DNA from 3 places in the Shewanella sp. MF05956 genome. Region 2 is predicted to be linked to each of the others. Evidence: predicted binding sites of a transcription regulator. Region 2 holds the regulator's gene; each other region holds the start of a gene.
What was found. Region 2 encodes MetJ, which represses methionine synthesis genes. Its sites were predicted from a motif close to TAGACGTCTAGACGTCTA; they were not measured.
Positions count from the first base shown of each region.

Region 1: a site for MetJ is predicted at 3,906-3,923, ahead of metH (methionine synthase). Genes of this name have one in related genera too.
Region 3: a site for MetJ is predicted at 4,878-4,895, ahead of metA (homoserine O-succinyltransferase MetA). Genes of this name have one in related genera too.

Region 1 is NZ_JCAYNV010000002.1:308,381-315,877, forward strand. It holds gene cobT (nicotinate-nucleotide--dimethylbenzimidazole phosphoribosyltransferase) at 1-941, opposite strand, end outside; gene AC19MX_RS03270 (FecCD family ABC transporter permease) at 1,017-2,150, opposite strand; gene AC19MX_RS03275 (ABC transporter ATP-binding protein) at 2,143-2,952, opposite strand; cobalamin riboswitch at 3,032-3,150, opposite strand; gene AC19MX_RS03280 (histidine phosphatase family protein) at 3,149-3,859, opposite strand; gene metH (methionine synthase) at 4,070-7,497, shown strand, end outside.
Region 2 is NZ_JCAYNV010000003.1:342,850-350,346, forward strand. It holds gene AC19MX_RS05225 (VOC family protein) at 258-743, opposite strand; gene AC19MX_RS05230 (3'-5' exonuclease) at 960-1,550, opposite strand; gene AC19MX_RS05235 (bifunctional aspartate kinase/homoserine dehydrogenase II) at 1,669-4,062, opposite strand; gene metB (cystathionine gamma-synthase) at 4,177-5,340, opposite strand; gene metJ (met regulon transcriptional regulator MetJ) at 5,551-5,865, shown strand; gene AC19MX_RS05250 (sulfite exporter TauE/SafE family protein) at 5,935-6,675, shown strand; gene AC19MX_RS05255 (c-type cytochrome) at 6,931-7,260, shown strand; gene AC19MX_RS05260 (DUF3373 domain-containing protein) at 7,412-7,497, shown strand, end outside.
Region 3 is NZ_JCAYNV010000001.1:272,472-279,968, reverse strand. It holds gene tyrR (transcriptional regulator TyrR) at 1-852, shown strand, start outside; gene AC19MX_RS01125 (fumarylacetoacetate hydrolase family protein) at 1,092-2,078, shown strand; gene maiA (maleylacetoacetate isomerase) at 2,201-2,851, shown strand; gene ompW (outer membrane protein OmpW) at 3,239-3,886, shown strand; gene AC19MX_RS01110 (SDR family NAD(P)-dependent oxidoreductase) at 4,050-4,793, opposite strand; gene metA (homoserine O-succinyltransferase MetA) at 5,130-6,077, shown strand; gene AC19MX_RS01100 (thiolase family protein) at 6,416-7,497, shown strand, end outside.

The DNA.
Region 1 (7,497 bases), on a different contig from region 2:
AGCATTAACTTATGCCCTTGCTCGTGCGACTCATGAGCAAACACTAAATAATCGTTTGATTGTGGTGCTAATTTTAGCGCAACTAATGCCGCAGCAGTAGCGATAAAACCATCAATGACCACTAATATTTTTTGCTCAGCTGCCGCCAAAATAGTGCCGGCCATTTGCACGATTTCAAAACCGCCCAAATGCGCTAGAATCGACTCAATGGACGTCAGTTCATTACGATGCAAATCAATTGCTTGATTAATTAATGTGATTTTTTTTACTAACGTCGCATCATTAATGCCTGTGCCGCGCCCGACACATATTTCAACATCAAGATTTAGCACTGCCGCCATTACCGCCGCTGCCGCACTGGTATTGCCAATGCCCATTTCGCCTAATGCAATAATCGTTGTGCCATTATTAACATGTCTTGCGACTAAATCCTTTGCCAGTTCAAATCCTTGTCGAACTTGTGCCAACGACATCGCCGGCTGTAAATGCATGGCTTGGGTTCCTGCACCTAAGCGCTGATTGACCACACCACTGTCGCGATCTAATGGCTGTAAAATGCCGCAATCGATGACTTCTAACGCAAACCCCACCTGGCGACAAAATACATTAATCGCCGCGCCGCCATTAATAAAGTTATGCACCATTTGAGTGGTCACTTCGCTTGGGGCAATTGACACACCGTATGCGGCGATACCATGGTCGGCAGCAAACACTAACAACGTCGGCTTAGTGATGTGCAAAGCCACATCTGCAACTTGGTGACTCATTAACGTTTTATCACGGTTATATTGCACTCGTGCAATTTGCAATGCCAACGACTCAAGTTGTCCTAATGCACCAAGCGGCTTGGTTTTTTGATTAATGTTGTGCTCAATGGCATCATCGTATTCGCGACTCGGCGCAGTAATGGTAAATAACGACTCTGCTATCGATTGCGATATAGGCTTGGGCATAGATTGCGGTATAGATGCTGGCATAGATTTCGATATAGATAGTGGCTTCACTTCTTCATCCTGTTATCGACGGTGACGTAAAATAAACAAAAAGAACACACTGCCAAGTGATGCAGTAATGATACCGACAGGTAATTCTTGATTGCCTAATAAGCAGCGCGCAATCACATCAATCCACACCATAAATAAACCGCCCAATACCGCAGTTAATATCATCGGCTGACGTCCGGAAAACAATAGCCTAACCGTATGTGGGATCATTAACCCCACAAAACCAATACCGCCACAACTGGCCACTAACATGGCGGTAATTAATGAACACAGCAACAGCATGCTTAAGCGCAATTTTGCCACATTAACCCCAAGGGTATGCGCGCTTTCATCACCGGCTTGCAGCGCCATAATTTGTCGTTTAAAGGCGAGCATAATCAGTAAGCTCGCGCCAACGGTTACCGTAGGCAGCCATAACTGTGCCCAACTGGCTTTAGCAAAACTGCCTAAACTCCAAAATAGCACTGATGCGGTCGCTTGCGGGCTTGAAAAATACAGTAATAAACTGGTTAAGGCGCCGAACAGAAATGACGTCGCGACCCCAGATAACAACATGCGCTCAACTTGGCTGGTACGGCCAATACCCGACAATGCGACCACCAGCAGCACGGACAACGTGGCCCCAATAAAGGCACCCACAGGTAAACTGAGCATCGACCAGGACCACCAGGGTTGTTGTCCAACAGACGATACCAGTAGTGCTCCGTCAAACAACTGAGCAAATACTCCCGTTTGGCTGAACAGCGAAATCACCACCACTGCGCCAAATGACGCTCCTGAGCTAATGCCAAATAAATACGGATCGGCAAGCGGATTACGCGTTACCGTTTGCAGCACACTCCCTGCAATAGATAAACCGGCACCCGCCACAAACGCCAGTAAAATACGCGGTAAACGCAGCTCAAATATAATCCGTTGAGTTAAACTGCTCACCGGCGAAGTGTTATCCGCGCCAGTAATGCCGCCAAGTATGTCTGCCGGTTCTGGCGCAGGGTTATTGCTAAACAAGGATTTAAACACGCTGATGACATCTGTAAAACTAATGTTAGCGGCACCAAAACTGGCAGCAAAAAATGGCGTGAATAGCGTCGCCACAACAATGACGACTAACACACAATAGTATCGAGTTTGAGCCGGGTTACTCATCTTGTTGGCTCGCTCTGTTGGCGGTTTGATAACCATAAAAATAACTGATCAATGGTTTTGCATGCTGAGGATGAACATTCACCTCGCAACACACGCCAAACACATCACTGATTTGCCGCTCAGTCAGCACCGCGGTCGGATGACCTTTAGCAATAAGCTTACCCTGATCCAGTAACAGTAATTTGTCACACATGGCGCTGGCTAAATTTAAGTCGTGAATCGATGCAATCACGCTGATCCCAAGTGAAGCCACTAATTCCAAAATTTGAATTTGATACCGAATGTCCAGGTGGTTGGTGGGCTCATCTAAAATAAGGATTTGCGGCTGTTGTACAATGGCACGCGCAATAAGGGCACGTTGTTTTTCGCCGCCAGACAAATGTTCGTAAGGTTGTTGGCCATGCTGACTAAGGCCAACTTTAGCTAAAGCGCTGTTAATTAACTCGCGGTCATGTTGAGTTGTCGCATCAAATAAGCCTTTATGTGGTGTTAACCCCATGGTGACTAACTGCTCTGTCGTCAGGTCAAAGTAATGCGGCGTATCTTGTTGTACTACGGCAACCGTGCGCGCTAATGCCTTAGCTGAATAGGTCGTTAACTCTTTGCCAAACAAGTCAATATTGCCGCTGCTCGGGACAATATAACGGTATAAGCAACGTAATAGGCTCGATTTACCCGCGCCATTTGGGCCAATTAGCCCTAACATTTGCCCTTTCGGTAAGCTGAAATGAATATCGGCGAGAATGGTTTTACCGTTAACTTGCCAAAATAGGTGTTCAACATCTAATACTGACTCAGGCATGCTTTACACCTTCCCATGCCCAACATACTTCAATGAATATCAACATAATAACTCCCCTAAGTCACCCGCTTAGGTATGGGGGTTGAGGCAATTTAAAGCTGGTATCTGACTTATATTCAACGGCGAGTTGAATACCTACAGTTGCGGGTACAGTTTGGGCTTAACCCAATTCCCAATACTTTGAATTACATAATGATTAACGTGTATCTACCGCCACTTGTTGCGGCCAGTTTATCCTAAAGCTAACCTCAGGTTGAAACACTGAATTAGCAGCTAAAGGTGTATTACTGTCGCTAGGCTCAGTCCAGTACACATCAACAGACATAATAGCAGCATAGGGGATGGCTAGGTTAGCGAATAATCCGTTGTTTTGGCTGGCATTAAGCACATGCGCCATAATGCAACGCATTACCCCGCCATGAGTAATGACTAAGGCTTGCAGATGATTAGCTTCTGGCTCATTTGCAAGGTTAAGTGTTTGCCACATACTGTCGACTACCACCATAAAGCCTTGCTGCACCCTGTGATAAAAATCCACCAAACTCTCACCCTTATCTGGTGTATTCGCCACTTTCCATGGGTCTTGCCAGTACGCATCAAATTGGCTTGGACTGGCTTGATAAATCGCATCATAAGTTTGCCCATCCCATACGCCAAAATTGACCTCTTGTAAGGCTGGCAATGTCGTTAATGGTATGGATAACTGCTGCGACAGCGTATCGGCAAAGTGCTGACAGCGCACTAAAGGAGAGCTAAATATTTGCTTAATGGGTAAAGGCACACTACTAAAGGCTTGGCGCATTTGCTCACGCCCCTGCTCTGTGAGCGCAACATCAATTTGGCCACGGGCAATGTCACCGCCTTCGCACTCGCCGTGGCGTAAAAAAATGATTTTAGCTTGTTTCATTTAAATCAACCTCAGCCTTGCCCTTGTGATAAAAACTCGCGTACTATAGCCGTCTATACGTTTATATGTCCAAACACATTCTGAGTAGATAAGCATGTAAGTTAGCCCATTGATGAGCTCAATGAGGATATCGCCCTTTTAGATTGATTTAAGGGTATGCTTATCTTAATCAAGGTATCAAGCAATATAGTGATAAAAAGGTAACTGTTTATGGCGAAGTCGACTTCTCACAGTCAAACACTTGAACAACTTAACGCATTGTTAGCAGAGCGTATTGTGATTTTAGATGGTGCGATGGGCACCATGATCCAAGATCATAAGTTGGAAGAAGAAGATTATCGCGGCGAACGCTTTAAAGATTGGCATTGCGATGTTAAAGGTAATAATGACTTATTAGTGCTCAGCCAACCCGAGTTGATTAAGGCCATTCATGTCAAATACCTGCTTGGCGGTGCCGACATCATTGAAACCAATACCTTTAACGCCACCACTATCGCCATGGCCGACTATGACATGCAAGCCTTGTCGGCAGAAATTAACCTTGAAGGTGCCCGCGTAGCCCGCCAGGCTGCCGATGAAGTAGCAGCACAAACAGGCACGCCTCGTTATGTTGCTGGGGTGCTTGGCCCAACCAACCGTACCTGTTCTATTAGCCCAGATGTTAACGATCCTGGGTTTCGTAATGTCAGTTTTGATCAATTAGTCGAAGCCTATGTTGAATCAACCAGCGCCTTAGTTGAAGGTGGTGCCGACATTATTATGGTCGAAACCATTTTTGATACCTTAAATGCCAAAGCCGCATTATTTGCCATTGAAAAAGTGTTCGATCACATTGGCGAGCGCTTACCGGTGATGATCTCGGGTACCATTACTGATGCATCCGGTCGTACCCTTACCGGGCAAACCACCGAGGCATTTTATAACTCGCTGCGCCATATTAAGCCATTATCGATTGGCCTTAACTGTGCCCTTGGCCCAAAAGAGCTGCGCCCCTACGTTGAAGAATTATCACGCATTGCCGAATGTTATGTGTCTGCCCACCCAAATGCGGGCTTACCTAATGAGTTTGGTGGTTATGATGAAACCCCAGAAGAAATGGCCGAAGTCATTACTCAATGGGCTGAAGCTGGCATGCTTAATATTGTCGGCGGCTGTTGTGGTAGCACACCGGCCCACATTAACGCGATTCGTGAAGCGGTACTTAGACATGATCCAAGACAGCTCCCCGACATTCCTGTCGCCTGTCGGTTATCGGGTTTAGAGCCATTAACAATTGATCACAACTCATTATTTGTTAACGTCGGCGAACGTGCCAACGTAACAGGCTCGGCTAAATTTTTACGCTTAATCAAAGAAGAAAAATTTGAAGAAGCACTCGATGTTGTCCGTGAGCAAGTTGAAAACGGCGCACAGATTATCGACGTCAACATGGACGAAGGCATGCTCGACGGCGCCGCGTCGATGACCAAGTTTTTAAATCTCATTGCCTCAGAACCAGACATCTCACGCGTACCTATCATGATCGACTCATCAAAATGGGAAGTGATTGAAGCGGGTCTTAAATGCGTGCAAGGCAAGTCGATTGTTAACTCAATTTCGATGAAAGAAGGTGAAGAAGCCTTTATTAAACAAGCCACATTAGTAAAACGTTATGGCGCGGCGGCCATTGTGATGGCGTTTGATGAGCAAGGCCAGGCCGATACTCGTGCCCGTAAAACCGAAATTTGTACCCGTGCATATCGCATTTTGGTTGATGTGGTTGGCTTTGCCCCAGAAGATATTATTTTCGACCCGAACATTTTTGCTATCGCGACCGGCATTGATGAGCACGACAACTATGCTGTCGACTTTATTGAATCAATCAAAGACATTAAATCGACGTTGCCACACGCCATGATTTCAGGTGGTGTGTCTAACGTGTCGTTCTCGTTCCGCGGCAATAACCCAGTGCGTGAAGCCATTCACGCAGTGTTTTTATACCATGCGATTCAGGCGGGTATGGACATGGGGATTGTAAACGCAGGTCAATTAGCGATTTATGATGACATTGACCCAGAGCTTAAGCTTAGAGTCGAAAACGTGGTACAAAACTTACCTTGCCCAGTGGCCGATTCAAGCAACACTGAACAACTGTTAGACATTGCCGAAAAATATCGCGGTGATGGCTCGCAAGTGGCTAAAAAAGAAGACCTAGCATGGCGCAGCTGGCCAGTATCGAAACGTTTATCGCATGCTTTAGTTAAAGGTATCACTGAGTTTATCGATGAAGACACCGAAGCTGCTCGTCTTGAAGCCACCCGCCCACTTGATGTGATTGAAGGTCCATTAATGGATGGCATGAACGTGGTAGGTGACTTATTTGGCGCCGGCAAAATGTTTTTACCCCAAGTGGTTAAATCGGCCCGAGTAATGAAAAAAGCGGTCGCCTATTTAAACCCGTATATCGAACTTGAAAAAGTAGAAGGTCAATCCAACGGTAAAATTTTGATGGTTACCGTAAAAGGCGATGTGCACGACATCGGTAAAAACATTGTTGGCGTGGTATTAGCGTGTAATGGTTTTGAAGTCTTCGATTTGGGTGTCATGGTGTCGGTTGAGAAAATCCTCGACGCCGTGAAAGAACATAACATCGACATTATCGGTATGTCAGGACTTATCACCCCAAGCCTGGACGAAATGGTGCACAACGTGAAAACCTTCCACCGTGAAGGCTTAACCATACCAGCCATTATTGGCGGTGCTACTTGCTCTAAAATTCATACAGCAGTAAAAATTGCCCCACACTATCCACACGGTGCGATTTACATTGCCGATGCCTCACGCGCTGTGCCAGTCGTGTCGAAGCTCATTAATAACAACACTCGCCAAGCTACCATTGACGAAACCTATGCAGAATACGACATCATGCGTGAAAAACGCCTGTCGCAAACCAAGCGTAAAACCATCGTATCAATTGAAGCAGCACGTGAAAATCGTTGCCAACATGACTGGGAAAACTACACCCCATTCACCCCTAATGTATTAGGCCGTCAAGTGTTTGATGACTACCCACTAGAAGACTTAGTGGAGCGTATCGACTGGACACCGTTCTTTAGAAGCTGGGAGCTGCACGGACATTACCCAGAAATTTTAAAAGATAAAGTTGTGGGCGAAGAAGCGGTTAAATTATTTGCTGACGGCCAAGCGATGCTGAAACAAATTATCAGTGAAAAATGGCTTACCGCTAAAGCCGTTATCGGTTTATTCCCTGCTAATACCGTGAATCATGACGACATTGAACTGTATACCGATGAATCGCGCACCACATTAGAAATGACCACTCATCACCTGCGTATGCAACTTGAACGCGTCGGTAATGACAACTTCTGTTTATCTGACTTTGTTGCACCAAAAGACAGTGGCGTTGCCGACTATATGGGCGGTTTTGCGGTGACAACAGGACACGGTATTGATGAACATGTAGCCCGATTTGAGGCCAACCACGATGACTATAACGCCATTATGCTCAAATGCTTAGCCGACCGTTTAGCTGAAGCCTTTGCCGAACGTATGCATGAACGGGTTCGTAAAGAATTTTGGGGCTACGCCGCAGATGAGGTGTTAGATAACGAAGCGTTAATTCGTGAACGTTATAAAGG
Region 2 (7,497 bases):
AACCATTTAGCCGTTTGGACGTCTATATGTCCATATACTAGTTTAACTGCATGCTAAGTCAAGCTAAAAAAACATCCATCACACGATTTAGTGGCATAACACTTCTCCCATAAGTAAAACCGATTCAAATGAATCTATTTTAAAGACTCGATTGAAGTCGCGGCTTGCATTCTGAGTGGTCATTTATTAATGCGGATTGGTATAAAACAAGAAAGCGACCTTTAAGGTCGCTTTGGGGTGAGGTTCAACGGTATAACTTACGCGTAATCAGAAGCGTACGTTTCTTCATAAGTATGCGAGTAGAATTCAAATAGGTTACCAAACGGATCTTCTAAATAAACCATTTTAGCGGGTTTGCTATCGTCTTCAGGGTGGTAACGCATAATGTCCATACGCACCTTGCCGCCATATTGTTCGGTACGTGCAATTGCACCTTCAAAGTCATCTGTTTGCAAACAAAAGTGAAAAATACCAAGACGCGTAAAATCAACATCATGGCGCTCTTGGCGATCAACCATTTCAAATAGCTCTACACCAATACCATCGGTAGTGACTAAGTGCGCAATGTTAAAGCCTTTAAAGCCTTCACCAAATACGGCAATACACATTTTGCCAATCGCCGTTTTACGCTCTTCTTGTACTTTTGTGTTACCCATTACCACTCGTAACCCCAGCGCTTTAGTATAAAACTCAACCGCTTTATCCATGTCGCCAACCATTAAACCTACGTGATTCATTTTCATAACTTACTCCTAAAAACGATTAATTGATTCGTCATTTGTTTCGATGGAGTAATCTTACGGCGAACACGACATTAATAAAAATTATCAAATTTTATTGATTTGATAATAAATATTTATGTTTGTTTGAGTTTATTCTGTAGCTACGTTCGGCAAAAAAGAGAAAATATTAAGAATAATAAAACCTATGGAGTAGTGAAAGGTGCCATGCCGGTATAATTATTGCTGACTCAGCCTTTCCATTTCGAGCTCGATGAGTAATGCAGTATGGGCATCATTTGCCGCATATTTTTTCTGATGGTTATGCAGAGGGAATATTGACCAATTGGATTGTTGTGCACTCTTAGATAGTCGTTGATTAAAAAACATCGCAACCGCAACTCTAGCGCCAACACGTTGTTTAACGCGTGCAAAGCGCATCACTTTTGAAGAAAGCTCTTCTGTATTGGTTAACGTAATGCCAAATTTTCTCAAGAGTATTTTTCTGTCTTCCTTTAGCCCAAACCCCACCTTTTTTATCGTAGGATCCGACAGTATTTTAGCAATGTCAGAGAAGTATTCATAAAACTGAGTAGGAAATAAAAATACTTTGGACTGTGTGGCTATTTGAATTAAATGAGGTCCATCGCTTACCTCACCTTTTATAAAACAAGGTTTACTCTCGGTGTCGAAGCCTAAACATGAGTGTGTTTTTAACTCTGCTATTGCACTAATAGCGTCAGCGGTGTTTGTGACAACGATGATATTATCAAGACCAATACCCTCATAAAGTGGTAAATCTCGAATTTGCTCCTTTGTTGGCCGTTCCATTTAATATCCTTTTAATACCAGGCAGCACTATCTAATAGAGGACGAAAAACTAATAGAGGACGAAAAACTAATAGAGGACGAAAAAAAAGACCATTCAACATGGTCTTTTTAATCAATATTACTCTTGCAGCAAGTCTTTACAAATATGCACTAGGTCCGACTGCACTGCGGCTGCGGTGACCTCTCGCCCAGCACCTGGACCGCGGATAATCAATGGGTTACCTTGATAAAAGGCACTGCGAATAACAAACACATTATCGCCAGGGGTTAGGTTGGCATAAGGATGATTATTGTCTACCCATTGCAAACCGACTTCGGCCTGCAGTTTACCCTCGACCTTGTCTAACGAGGCCACGTAACGCAGCACTTTATTTTGCTCAGCGGCTGCAACATATTGTTGTAACAAGTCGTCATCTAACTCGCTAATACGCGGTAAAAAATCGTCTAACGACAACTCAGCTAATGTCTTAGGCACTAACGAATTCAACGTAATATCATCGAGCTCAACGGCTAAACCAATCTCACGGGCTAAAATCAGCAATTTACGCTGCATATCACGGCCAGACAAATCGTCTCGCGGATCGGGTTCGGTAATCCCTAAACCGCGCGCTTCTAGGACTAATTCAGAAAACGGTTTGCTGCCATCGTAGTTTTCAAATAACCAACATAAGGTACCCGAAAAAATTCCGCCGACAGCTTCAATGGTATCGCCACTATTACGCAAATCGTTTAACGCGTGTTGTATCGGTAAACCCGCCCCACAACTGGCGTTATAACGCCAAAATAACCGACGATTACTCAGTTGTTGCTTTAATTCACGGTAAAAAGGTAATGGCCCAGAACCCGCCAGTTTATTTGCGCTCACCACGTGAATGCCACGTGCAAATAGCTCAGGATACTGCAAGGTTAATGTGGCACTGGCACTGATGTCTAACGCGACAATTTCATCACAAGACAATTGCGCTAATTGCTCAAACAATGAGTCATAATCCCAATCTTTGGCATGGGCTTGATAATCTTGCTGCCAGTGATTAAGGCGTATACCGTCATTTGAAATTAATGCCTTTTGCGACCCAACCACACCGATAAGCTCTACCGACGCTTCAAGTTCGCGATCTAATGTTTGGCTGGCACGCTTAAATAAATCGACCCATGCTTCGCCAATATTACCGACACCTAGCAGCAACACGCCGATGCGCATTCTGGGGCCGGCGCAGCGACGATGCACCTTTTGGGTTAATAAACTCACCTGTGCTTGTGGCACTAAGGTCACTAAACTTAACGAGTCTTGATAAACAGGTTTGGCATCGCGGCTTAATAAACGGGCAAAGCTGCGTCTAAAATGATGTGCATCTGCACTGACTAGCGCCACTAAACCAAGATCGGTTTGTATGGCTAATTCATCAATCGCCCATTGCTCGCCATGTTTTACCAACAGTGCTTGAACCTGTTTTTGGCTTTCTAGGGTAAATGCCAGCTCAAATTTATGTTGGGCGAGCTCCCAATATGCTAATGGCGTCAGGCCTGCTTGATCTAAAATAGCCAGCAGTGGTGCAATCTCGGTGTTGAGTTTAAAGCTAAATAACACCACTTCATTGAGGTTAGTCACCACAGGTGCGCTAGCCGATGAACTCAGTGGAGCGATTAAGGTAAAGTCGGTGTGAGATGCGTAGCTTGAACGTACGGCTAAACTCACATCGGTGTTAAATAATGGCTGCAAAGTACGTGAGTGCAAAACAGGCGAGCCTAAACGCGCAAGGCGATCAGCTTCTGCTAAAGACATGCTTTTAAGCAATTTGGCATCATTGATTTTGTTAGGGTCAGCGTTAAATACCCCTTCCACATCAGTCCAAATGGTGACACGTTCAATGTCAGCCAGGCTAGCAATTAGCGTGGCGCTAAAGTCAGATCCATTACGGCCCAGCAATAAGGTATCACCATGGCGGTTAGCACAAATAAAACCGGTAATCACTAAACGCTCTTGCGGATGCAAAGCCAACAAAGCTTGCACCTTGTCGCGCGACTCTTGCACTAAAATATTAGGCACTGAACCTTCGTCAGCAACCAAAATAGAACAGGCATCAACATGCGTTGCAGCCACGCCGGTTTCGCGTAGTAATGCCGCCATTAAACGTGCAGACCAACGTTCACCAAAACTCACAACCTGGTTTAACTGATAATCGTTGTGCTGCTCTAAAGACAACAAGCTGACTAATTGCGCTCTGTCGGTAGACAAGCGCTCACGTAAATCACGCGCCTGCTCGTTTGACAATAGTTGCTCAATTAAGGTTTGTTGGTAACTAATGAGCACTTGCAGCTCTTCTTGCCAAAGTTGACCGCTGTCGCGCAAACTGAGTAATTTATATAAGAAGTTAGTGGTTTTACCGGCAGCAGACACCACCACAAGATCATCACTGTTACCATGAGTCAGTAAAATATGGGCAACACGACGATAGCAATCAGCATCCGCTAAACTAGAACCACCAAACTTATGTAAATGACCTCGCGCCATTACGCACTCCTTAAACAACTACGACTTTTTTTATTGCGACCGCTATTTTACTTTATTTAACGAAAACTACAGCTAACATAAACGTAAATTAAGCTAATTTTACCCAAGTTCAGGCTATTTAATTGCTGCAACTGCGGCTAAACCGGCTTTAATATCAGCAACCAAATCTTCAGCATCTTCAATGCCGACAGATAGTCTCAATAAAGTGTCTTTAATACCAGCCTCTTGGCGTGCTTCTGCATCCATTGCTCTGTGGGTCATCGTGGCCGGAACGGCGACTAAACTTTCCACTCCGCCTAAACTTTCAGCAACACTGAACAATGTCAGCGCATTTAAAAATGCCACCACTTCGGCCTCACCACCTTGCAATTCAAAACTTAACATAGCACCAAAGCCTTGTTGTTGTTTTGCCGCAATTTCGTGACCTGGATGGTCTTTTAAACCGGGATAGTACACTTTAGCAACCACGTCGCTGGCATTAAGTAGTTCTACAATCTTTTGTGCGTTACGTTGATGCTCTCGAATACGCACTGCTAGTGTGCGTAAACCGCGTAAGGTTAAGTAACTGTCAAACGCAGAACCGGTTAACCCAAGGGTGTTTGACCACCAATGTAACAGTTCGCCTACTTCAGGATCTTTGGCTATAACCGCGCCGCCAACCACATCGCTGTGGCCATTAATGTATTTAGTGGTTGAGTGAATAACGATGTCAGCCCCCAACAATAACGGTTGCTGTAAAATGGGTGATAAAAAGGTGTTATCTACTGCAACTAATGCCCCTACATCACGACAAGCACGGCTAATCGCTTCAATATCAACAACGCGCAGTAATGGATTTGACGGGGTTTCTAACCACACTATTTTAGGTTTTTGCGCTATCGCTTGGCTCAATGCTTGAGCATCGGTTTGGTCGACAACCACTAATTTAAATTGGCCTTTTTTAGCCAAATTGGTAAACAAGCGATAACTGCCACCATAACAGTCGTGCGGAACCACTAATAAATCATCAGGGCCGAGTAAGCTGGTCACCAATGTAATGGCCGCCATACCTGTGCATGTCACCACTCCGGTTGCACCTTGCTCAAGTTTTGCCAGCGCGTCACCTAATATGCAACGAGTAGGATTGCCTGATCGGCTGTAGTCAAATTCGCGCGGATTTTTATGGCCGTCGAACGAATAATTGGTCGATAAATAAATCGGTGGTACTACGGCTCCATGTTGTGTGTCTGATTCTATACCCTGGCGAACGGCCAATGTGGCGCTTTGATGCTTAGTCATAAAGACTCCTAAAAATTCACAAACACACAAAATAGATGTCTAGACGTCCAAATTTACCTAAGAGGTTAGCGTACGTCAACCTAAATTAGACGTTTAGACGTCTAAACATAAAGAAATCTATTTGCAATCGTCACTAAATAGTAGCAATAATTTGACTAGAGATTGTAAGGGGTTAAAATCTGCCCCGTATTTATCGTTAAGGGTAAGTTAATGACTGAGTGGAATGGCGAATATATCAGCCCATATGCCGAACACGGCAAAAAGAATGAACAAGTAAAAAAGATTACAGTTTCTATCCCTTTAAAAGTATTAAAAGTACTGACAGATGAGCGTACCCGTCGCCAGATAAACAATCTGCGTCATGCGACCAACAGTGAACTGTTATGCGAGGCATTTTTGCATGCATACACAGGCCAACCATTACCTCATGACGGTGATTTATCCAAAGATGAACCGGATAGCATTCCAAGTGAAGCGAAAAAGTTAATGGATGAGATGGGTATTGAGTGGGAAGAAATGGAATAACCCACAGACTTAATCAACAGACTTTGAAGCGACCCTAATAAGAAGTCGTGATATTTTTATAGAGAACTTATGATGTCATTTATCGATCCATCTACATTGATACTGGCATCAGTTATCGTTTTTTTTGGCGCGCTAACCCAAAGCTTAATTGGCTTTGGGTTAGCCGTTGTCGCAAGCCCTCTGCTGTATATTGTGAATCCCCAACTTGTCCCTGTCCCCATAATTGTCATGGGATTTGCCATTTCGGCAATGACCTTATACAGAGAACGCGGTCACCTGCAATTTAATGGCTTGCAATACGCCTTACTCGGCCGGATCCCCGGTGGATTTGTGGGTGCAGGATTATTACTGTTTGCCCCACAAGCCATACTCGGCTTAATTATTGCGGCTATCGTATACATTGCCGTGATTCTGAGTGTTTACAAGATTACCGCCCCCATCAACCGTGTAAGCTTATTTATTGCTGGAGTATTCTCCGGTATTTTTGGCAACATCGCCGCGATTGGTGGCCCACCGATGGCAATTTTACTCGCCGGACAAGATGCCAGCCAATTTAGAGCGGCATTGTCAGCCTTTTTTGTGTTCAGCTCACTGATTGCGTTAGCCATTTTAGCCATAGTCGGTTTAGTAGAAATAAAGCATTTGTGGTTGTCACTGATGCTGCTACCGTCAGTCATTAGCGGCTATCTTGTCTCTGGTTTGTTAATCAACCACGTCGATAAAAACAAAACCCGTCTTGCCACTCTCGTGCTCTGCAGCATCAGCGCCACGGTTTTAGTGGTTAAATCAGTGATGGCATTAGCCAGCTAACCCTAAAAGCGATCTCTTTTTACATCTCAAAATATACCCTTACCCGCCTATCAAGCATCCAGCCAAATTAGCAATAGATCTGCGTCACACAAGTTCATTAGATTTTTTTCAATTAACTTTTTTTCAATTAGATTTTTCTCATGAATATGATCTACTTCAAATTAACAATACCTCTTTTTAGGTAACATTATTTACAGCAAAGCAATACAGCAATATTGCTAAGGCACAACCTATAAAAGCCCATAGAGGATAAACATGATGAACACTTATATGAAAGTTGGTATCGCAGTCGCTATTGCATTATCTCTCGGTAGCCAGGTCATGGCAGCCGATGGCGGCAACCCTAAAAAAGGTAAACACCTGTACAAAAAAGAATGTAAAGCCTGCCACAGTGCCAATAGCGAAGGTCAAGAGCTCACCCCAATGAGCAAAACCATGAGCCAATGGGATCGTTTCTTCTCGCGCGACAAACACAAAGCAAAACCTGCCGTTTTTGAGGCATTGTCTGAACAAGAACTAAAAGATATTCAACAGTTTTTGTATGACCATGCTGCCGACTCAGACCAGCCTGCAACCTGCGGCTAAGCTAGTCCAGCTGATCAACGTTTCTGTGTAAACGCCAACATCAGCCAGTAACCGAATCGAATTAAAAAATAATGAGGCTTAGCCTCAGGGAATCTGACAACCAAAATTTGCTTAATTGATTCAATATTAGGCAAATACGGGGAGAAACATCATGAGAACACTTATCTCAATACTGGTTGCTAACGCGCTCTTTATGAGTGGTGCAGCCGTAGCAACTGACACCGATGTACAAAAAAT
Region 3 (7,497 bases), on a different contig from region 2:
TTGATTACTGGTGAAACTGGTACCGGTAAAGAGTTAATGGCCCGCGCCAGTCACGATGCCAGCATGCGCCGTGAACATCCGTTTATTGCTATTAACTGTGCAGCATTGCCAGACAGTGTGGCTGAAGAAGAATTATTTGGCTTTGTCACCAACGGTACCGTAGTGAAACGCGGCTTATTTGAAGAAGCTAAAGGCGGCACAGTCTTTTTAGATGAAATAGCCGAAATGTCTAAAGCTGCGCAAGTAAAGCTGTTACGTTTGCTGCAAGACGGCACGTTTAGACGTATCGGTGGCGATGTAGAAGTGCGCGCCGATGTTCGCATTATTTGCTCGACCCAGAAAAACCTTGCTGAACTATGCCAAACGGGTGAGTTTAGAGAAGATTTATATTACCGCATCCATGTGTTGAGTTATCACATGCCCTCTCTGCGTGAACGCAAAGTGGATGTGATACCACTGACCGAGATGTTTTTAGAGCATTACAGCCAGCAATTATCGAGCCCGCTGCGTCGTATTTCAGCCAATTGCCGTGACTATTTATTTACTTATGCCTGGCCCGGTAACGTGCGCCAGCTTAAAAATGCCATTTTTAGAGCAGTATCGATGTGGGATGGTTCAACTGAATTAACCGTAGAGCAGCTTAAACTGCCGTCTTACGCCGAAGGTTTTGGCTATTTCGACGAAGAGTTTGAAGGCACACTCGACGAAGCCATGAAAGAGTATGAATCGGGTTTATTGCGCCGTTTGTATCCTGCATATCCAAGTACGCGACAGTTGGCGAAAAAACTCGGTGTATCTCATACCGCCATTGCCAATAAACTGCGCGATTATAATATTAGTAAGAAAAAGTAATGTAACGATTTAATGCCAGCTAATTGCTGGCATTTTGCTCATTTTAATCCTGTAAACCAGTGTTAGAGTGGCTTTTTATCGTCTGTAAATAATAATGTACAAATTACGATTTATTTCAATACCGCGTGATTTGGCGCACATGTTAGGATTTTTCGGCTTTTTATGATCAAAATGAATGCACAATGCCATTCATGCAATTGATCTCAAGCGCGGATGCCACCCAGAATTTAGGAGCAATAATGAAACTTGCAAGTTATCACAACGGACGTCGCGACGGCCAATTGATGTTAGTCAGTAAAGATTTGACCAAAGCGGTAGCGGTGCCTGCCATTGCTAAAACAATGCAGCAATTACTCGATGCATGGGATTTATTGTATCCACAGTTAAGCGAATTATATGAAGCATTAAATGACGGTCAAATGGATAACGCCATCGCTTTTGATGAAGCACGTTGTTTATCGCCATTACCGCGTGCCTATCAATGGGCAGACGGTAGTGCATACGTTAACCACGTAGAGCTAGTGCGTAAAGCGCGCGGCGCTGAAATGCCAGAATCATTTTGGACCGATCCATTAGTGTATCAGGGCGGCTCAGACAGCTTTATTGCACCTAAAGCCGACATTGAAATGGCTAGCGAAGAATACGGTATCGATTTTGAATCAGAAATAGCCATTGTCACCGATGATGTCGCCATGGGTGTATCGGCTGACAATGCCGCTAAGCACATCAAACTATTAATGCTGGTTAACGACGTGTCATTACGTAACTTAATCCCAGGTGAGCTCGGTAAAGGGTTTGGTTTTTTCCAATCGAAACCATCAAGTGCGTTTTCACCGATTGCGATAACGCCTGATGAATTAGGCGACAAGTGGCAAGACAGCAAGGTGCATTTGCCACTGGTGACTCATTTAAACAGTGAGTTATTTGGCCGCCCAAATGCAGGCGTTGACATGACGTTTAACTTTAGTCAATTAGTGTCGCATGTGGCTAAAACCCGTCCATTAGGTGCTGGTGCGATTATTGGCTCTGGCACGATTTCAAATTATGACCGCAGTGCCGGTTCAAGCTGTTTAGCAGAAAAACGCATGCTAGAAATCATTGCCGACGGCAAAGCATCAACTCCGTTTATGCAATTTGGCGACACAGTACGAATTGAAATGTTTGACGAAAATGGCGTGAGTATTTTTGGTTCTATCGACCAAAAAGTCGTTGAATATAAAGCGTAAAGGTTCTGTCGCGGTATTTTTTAGGAGGCAATAACGTATTATCGTTATTGCCTTTTTTGTTATTAATGGCTCAACAAATTAAAAAGTAAAACAAACAACTAAAACTAAAAAGAGGATAGAACATGAAGCTCTATGGTTATTGGCGCTCAAGTGCAGCGTATCGTGTGCGTATCGCGTTAAATATAAAGCAGTTATCGGCACAGCAGGTTTCAGTGCATTTGGTTAATAATGGCGGAGAGCAGCATTCACAGGCTTACCATCAACTTAACCCCCAACATTTAGTTCCCACTCTGGTTGATGATGGCATAGAAGGCGAGCTTAATTTATCGCAATCACTGGCCATTATTGAGTACCTCGAAGAAAAGTATCCAGAGGAAGCCTTATTGCCGAGTAATATTGAGCATCGCGCCATTGTGCGTGGCATGGCGCAAGCCATTGCGTGTGAAATCCACCCGTTAGACAATTTACGGGTATTGCAATACTTAGTGAAAGACATGGGCGTGTCTGATGCCGATAAAATGCGTTGGTATCAACATTGGATAACAGTAGGTTTTACCGCGTTAGAAGCGCAATTAAGCCAGTATTCTGGCCGTTTTTGTTTCGGTGACACACCCAGTTTGGCAGACATTTGTTTAGTGCCACAGGTTTACAATGCAAAGCGCTTTAATGTCCCGCTTGATGACTTTCCTAACATCGTACGTATTGATACCGCTTGTAATCAATTAGCCGCCTTTGCCGATGCAGCGCCAGAACAACAACACGACGCCAGCTAGTTTTTTGCTATCAGTTTAAATCCCACTTTCAAACCATCGCTAACTCGCTAGTTAGCGATGGTTGCATGACCCAATCATGCCATATCACATTCACTCAATATGACGATTTGCTATGGCATCATGTGTTTTCAACATTTACATTCCATTCAGCCATAAGCCCATGATCTTCATCGCATAAGCTAACTTATAAATGCATCTTTAGTCTATTTTGCTGATCGTTTTGTGATCTAAATCAAGCTCGAGACATGCAATATGCTACCTCAATAGGGGTAGTGCAATTTTATTGATCTAAATCAATATTGTTAATGAATAACTTAGGTAGGTTAGCGGCAATTGTTAAGGATGTTACAGGCTTACATCTATTTATTGTTGTCATGGAGTTTGAAAATGAATAAGAAAATTACCCTAGGTTTAGTTGCTGCATCATTACTATCTGCTGGCTTATCTTTTGGTGCTGCAGCGCATCAAGCGGGTGACATAATTGTTCGTGCGGGTAGTGCAACGGTAGCGCCTAACGAATCAAGTCCTGTTGTTGCTGGTGTCGCAGAGTTTACCGTTGATAACAACACGCAATTAGGCCTTAACTTTGGTTATATGCTGACCGACAACATTGCCGTTGAGTTATTAGCAGCAACGCCATTTAGCCATGATGTGTCCTTAGGTGAGTTAGGCGTTATAGCGAACGCTAAACACTTACCACCTACATTAGTTGCTCAGTATTATTTTGGTGATGCACAGTCTGTACTGCGTCCATATGTTGGGGTAGGGGTTAACTTTACTAACTTTTTTGACAATGACTTTAATCAAGATGCCAAAGATTTAGGCCTAGATAATCTGTCGATGTCTAACTCTTGGGGTGTTGCGGCGCAGGTCGGGATTGATTACCAGATTGATAAAAAATGGCTCGTGAACGCGTCGGTATGGTATGCGCAAATTTCTACAGATGTGAGCTTTGATATGGGGGCAGATCATGTGGTGGTTGAAACCGATATCGACCCTTGGGTTTATATGATTAGCGTCGGTTATACCTTCTAACGACTTATACCATTATTTCAACAATGCGCCTCAAACTGAACAATCTGAGTGACTCTGATTGGTCACATAATTAATAGAATTGGTATGATATCGTAGAGACAAAAACAGGAACCTTTTAGGTTCCTGTTTTGTTTTGTGCCATCAAGATTAACCAAGCGTAAAGTTAACCGCGTTTCTTTTTCGGTTTCCAATGGCGAGTATTATAAATATATTCGGGCAGTATGCGGTTTATCCATGCCACAAGACGCCAACGTTTAGTGACATATACGCGGCGCTTTCCCTTTTTCAGTGCGGTTAGTATTTGCGTTGCCACTTTATCAATGGGCGACAGGAGTAATTGAGTATTTAAGTGCACCGCTTTATCAAATAAGCCTAATTGAATATCGCTAATCGTTACCGGCAACTTTAAGCGCTGTGCATGCATGCTCAACCCTTGCAGGTAATTTGCTGCAAAGGCTTTAGAGGCGTGGTAGGCCACATTGGGACCACCGCGTTGCCCTGCAATGGAGTTAATTGCGGCTAATTGACCGTAGCCTTGCTCACACATCAATTTAAAAACACATTGGCTGGCCGCTGCAAACCCCATTACATTAACGTTAATAGCCTGTTGGTCAATAGACCAGGGTAGCGTAGGGTCGTATTCGTTTACCCCAGTGTTCACTATCACTAAATGAGCGCCATTATGTTGCTTCCACGCTTGATTAAGCTGTTCAATTAACATTGGTGGCTGGTCAATGGCGAGCGGATAAACGCTGACCTCGCCAGGAAGGCTTTGAGCAAATTGTTTGAGTGATTCAGGGTCATGCACAAAAAGCACTAAAGACACTTGTTGTGCCGATAATTGCTTGGCTAGCGCCTGGCTGAGTTGAGAGCCTGCACCAATGATCATTGCTGTCGCGACAGACATAGTTAACCTCATGATTATCAATGGCTCATAATAGGAATAACCTCGTTTGATAACAAGAGAGAAAAAAATTCAACTTAAGACGTGTAGACTTCTAGACATCCTTGTGTATGATTGATGACATCAATGAGTGCTTGTGTGACTATTGCTTATATCGCGTGTTATCAAGGTCTAGCGTTAATCTGTATCGCTAACGACATCAGCTTGGTGTGCTCAGTTAGCTTTTTTGCAGAATGCTGAAACTGTGATCGGTGAAACATATTGATTTACAGCACGTTGCCTATTTATTTATCACTACACACATGGTCTGTGTTTAATTAACCCAAAAAGGTGAGTCGTATGCCGGTTCGAATTCCAGATAATCTTCCCGCAGCAGGTATTTTAGAGTCAGAAAATATTTTCGTGATGTCTGAAACCCGCGCCGCCAATCAGGACATTCGTCCGATGCGGGTGCTGATCTTGAATTTAATGCCAAACAAAATTGAGACCGAAACTCAATTGCTGCGATTGTTGGGTAATACGCCATTGCAGGTTGGAGTTGATTTGCTGCGTATTCACGACAAAGAATCAAAGCATACCTCAGTCGACCACATGAATACTTTTTACCGTGATTTTGAAGAGGTCCGTCATAACAATTATGACGGCTTAATCATTACCGGCGCACCGCTTGGACAAATCGATTTTAAAGATGTGGTGTACTGGGATCATATTCGCGAAATTATCGACTGGTCGCAAAATCATGTCACCTCGGTACTTTTTTTATGCTGGGCGGCTCATGCTGGCTTATATCATTTGTATGGCTTAAAGCGTCAGCTACTGCAAAATAAACGCTCTGGCGTATTTAATCACAGTCGCACCAGCGACCCACACCCGTTGTTGCGTGGTTTTGACGATGAATTTTATGCGCCGCACTCACGATTTGCTGAGATGAATGTTGAAGAGTTACGTCAACACCCAGAGGTTGAAGTGTTGGCCGAGTCTGATGAAGCCGGTGCCTATATTGCGATCAGCCGTGACAATCGTAATTTATTTGTCATGGGTCATCCTGAATATCAAAAAGACACCCTTAACGATGAATACACTCGCGATTTAGGCCAGGGATTAAATCCAGACATTCCGCAAAACTACTATCGTAATAACGACCCCGCTCAAGACCCAATAGCGCGTTGGCATAGCCATGGTAGTTTGTTAGTCAGTAATTGGCTTAATTATTATGTGTATCAGTTAACGCCGTATGACTTAAACGACATGAGCGCAAAAACACCATGGGAAAACAAAAAACCATAATCAGCCACTCATAATCCAAAAGCCGTCATACCTTAAGGTATCGCGGCTTTTTTTGTTTTTAACCACAATAACCTCTTATTATAAACCTCAGTAGACTAAAGTTTAACCTTGGCTATAATCACTAGCGCGACCAAGGTGGCCTGTATTTTATATCAATATAAACAGAATGTTATCTAGAATTTCATCTCGTTTTCTATCAAGTGTAAATCTGCAATGACAACCGCATCTGATTAACATCACATTTTTGACCATTTTTTACTTGCTTTACGTTAGCGTCAACGTCAAAGTGGTGTGATATTGTTTTTGATATTTTCTATGCGTACAAAATTGGAGTGGTTATGAGTACAGAGCAAACAGGTCAAGATATCGTTATTGTTGCCGCGAAACGTACACCAATGGGTGGGTTTCAGGGTGCACTGTCTGAGGTCGCTTCTCCAGTATTAGCGGCTGCCGCGATTAAAGGCCTTTTGGCACAAACTGGCATAAGCGGCGACAGCGTAGATGAAGTGCTAATGGGCTGTGTATTGCCCGCGGGGTTGGGTCAAGCACCCGCTCGACAGGCAACATTGGGTGCAGGCTTGCCATTAAGCGTTGGCGCAACAACAGTAAACAAAGTGTGTGGCTCAGGTATGAAAACCGTGATGTTAGCGCACGATTTAATTAAAGCTGGCAGCAGCCAAGTGGTTGTTGCGGGCGGCATGGAAAGCATGAGCCAAGCGCCATACTTACTCGACAAAGCCCGTGGTGGGATGCGTATGGGCCATGGCAAAGTAATGGACCATATGTTTTTAGATGGTCTTGAAGATGCTTATACCGGCGGTGCAATGGGCACTTTTGCCCAGAAAACTGCCGATGACTTTGGCCTAACGCGTGAGCAAATGGATGCTTTTGCATTAAGCTCACTCGAAAAAGCCAATGCAGCGATTAACTCTGGCGCATTTAAAGACGAAGTCGTGCCTGTCACCATAAGTACCCGTCGTGGCGACGTGACGGTTGAGATAGATGAACAGCCGGGTAATGCCCGCCCTGAAAAAATCCCCACGTTACGCCCAGCATTTACCAAAGACGGCACCATTACCGCAGCTAACTCAAGTTCAATTTCAGATGGCGCCGCAGCATTAATGTTAATGACTCGCGCTAAAGCAAGCGAATTAGGTTTAACCGTTATGGCCACCATTAAAGGCCACACCACCCACTCACAAGAACCATCGTTGTTCACAACGGCTCCAGTAGGCGCAATGCAAAAACTGTTCGAAAAAGTGCAGTGGAGCAAAGATGACGTCGACCTTTATGAAATTAACGAAGCATTTGCCATGGTGACCATGCTAGCAATATCTGAGTTAGGGTTAGACGCCAACAAAGTCAACATTAACGGCGGTGCATGTGCTTTAGGTCATCCAATTGGTTGTTCGGGCGCACG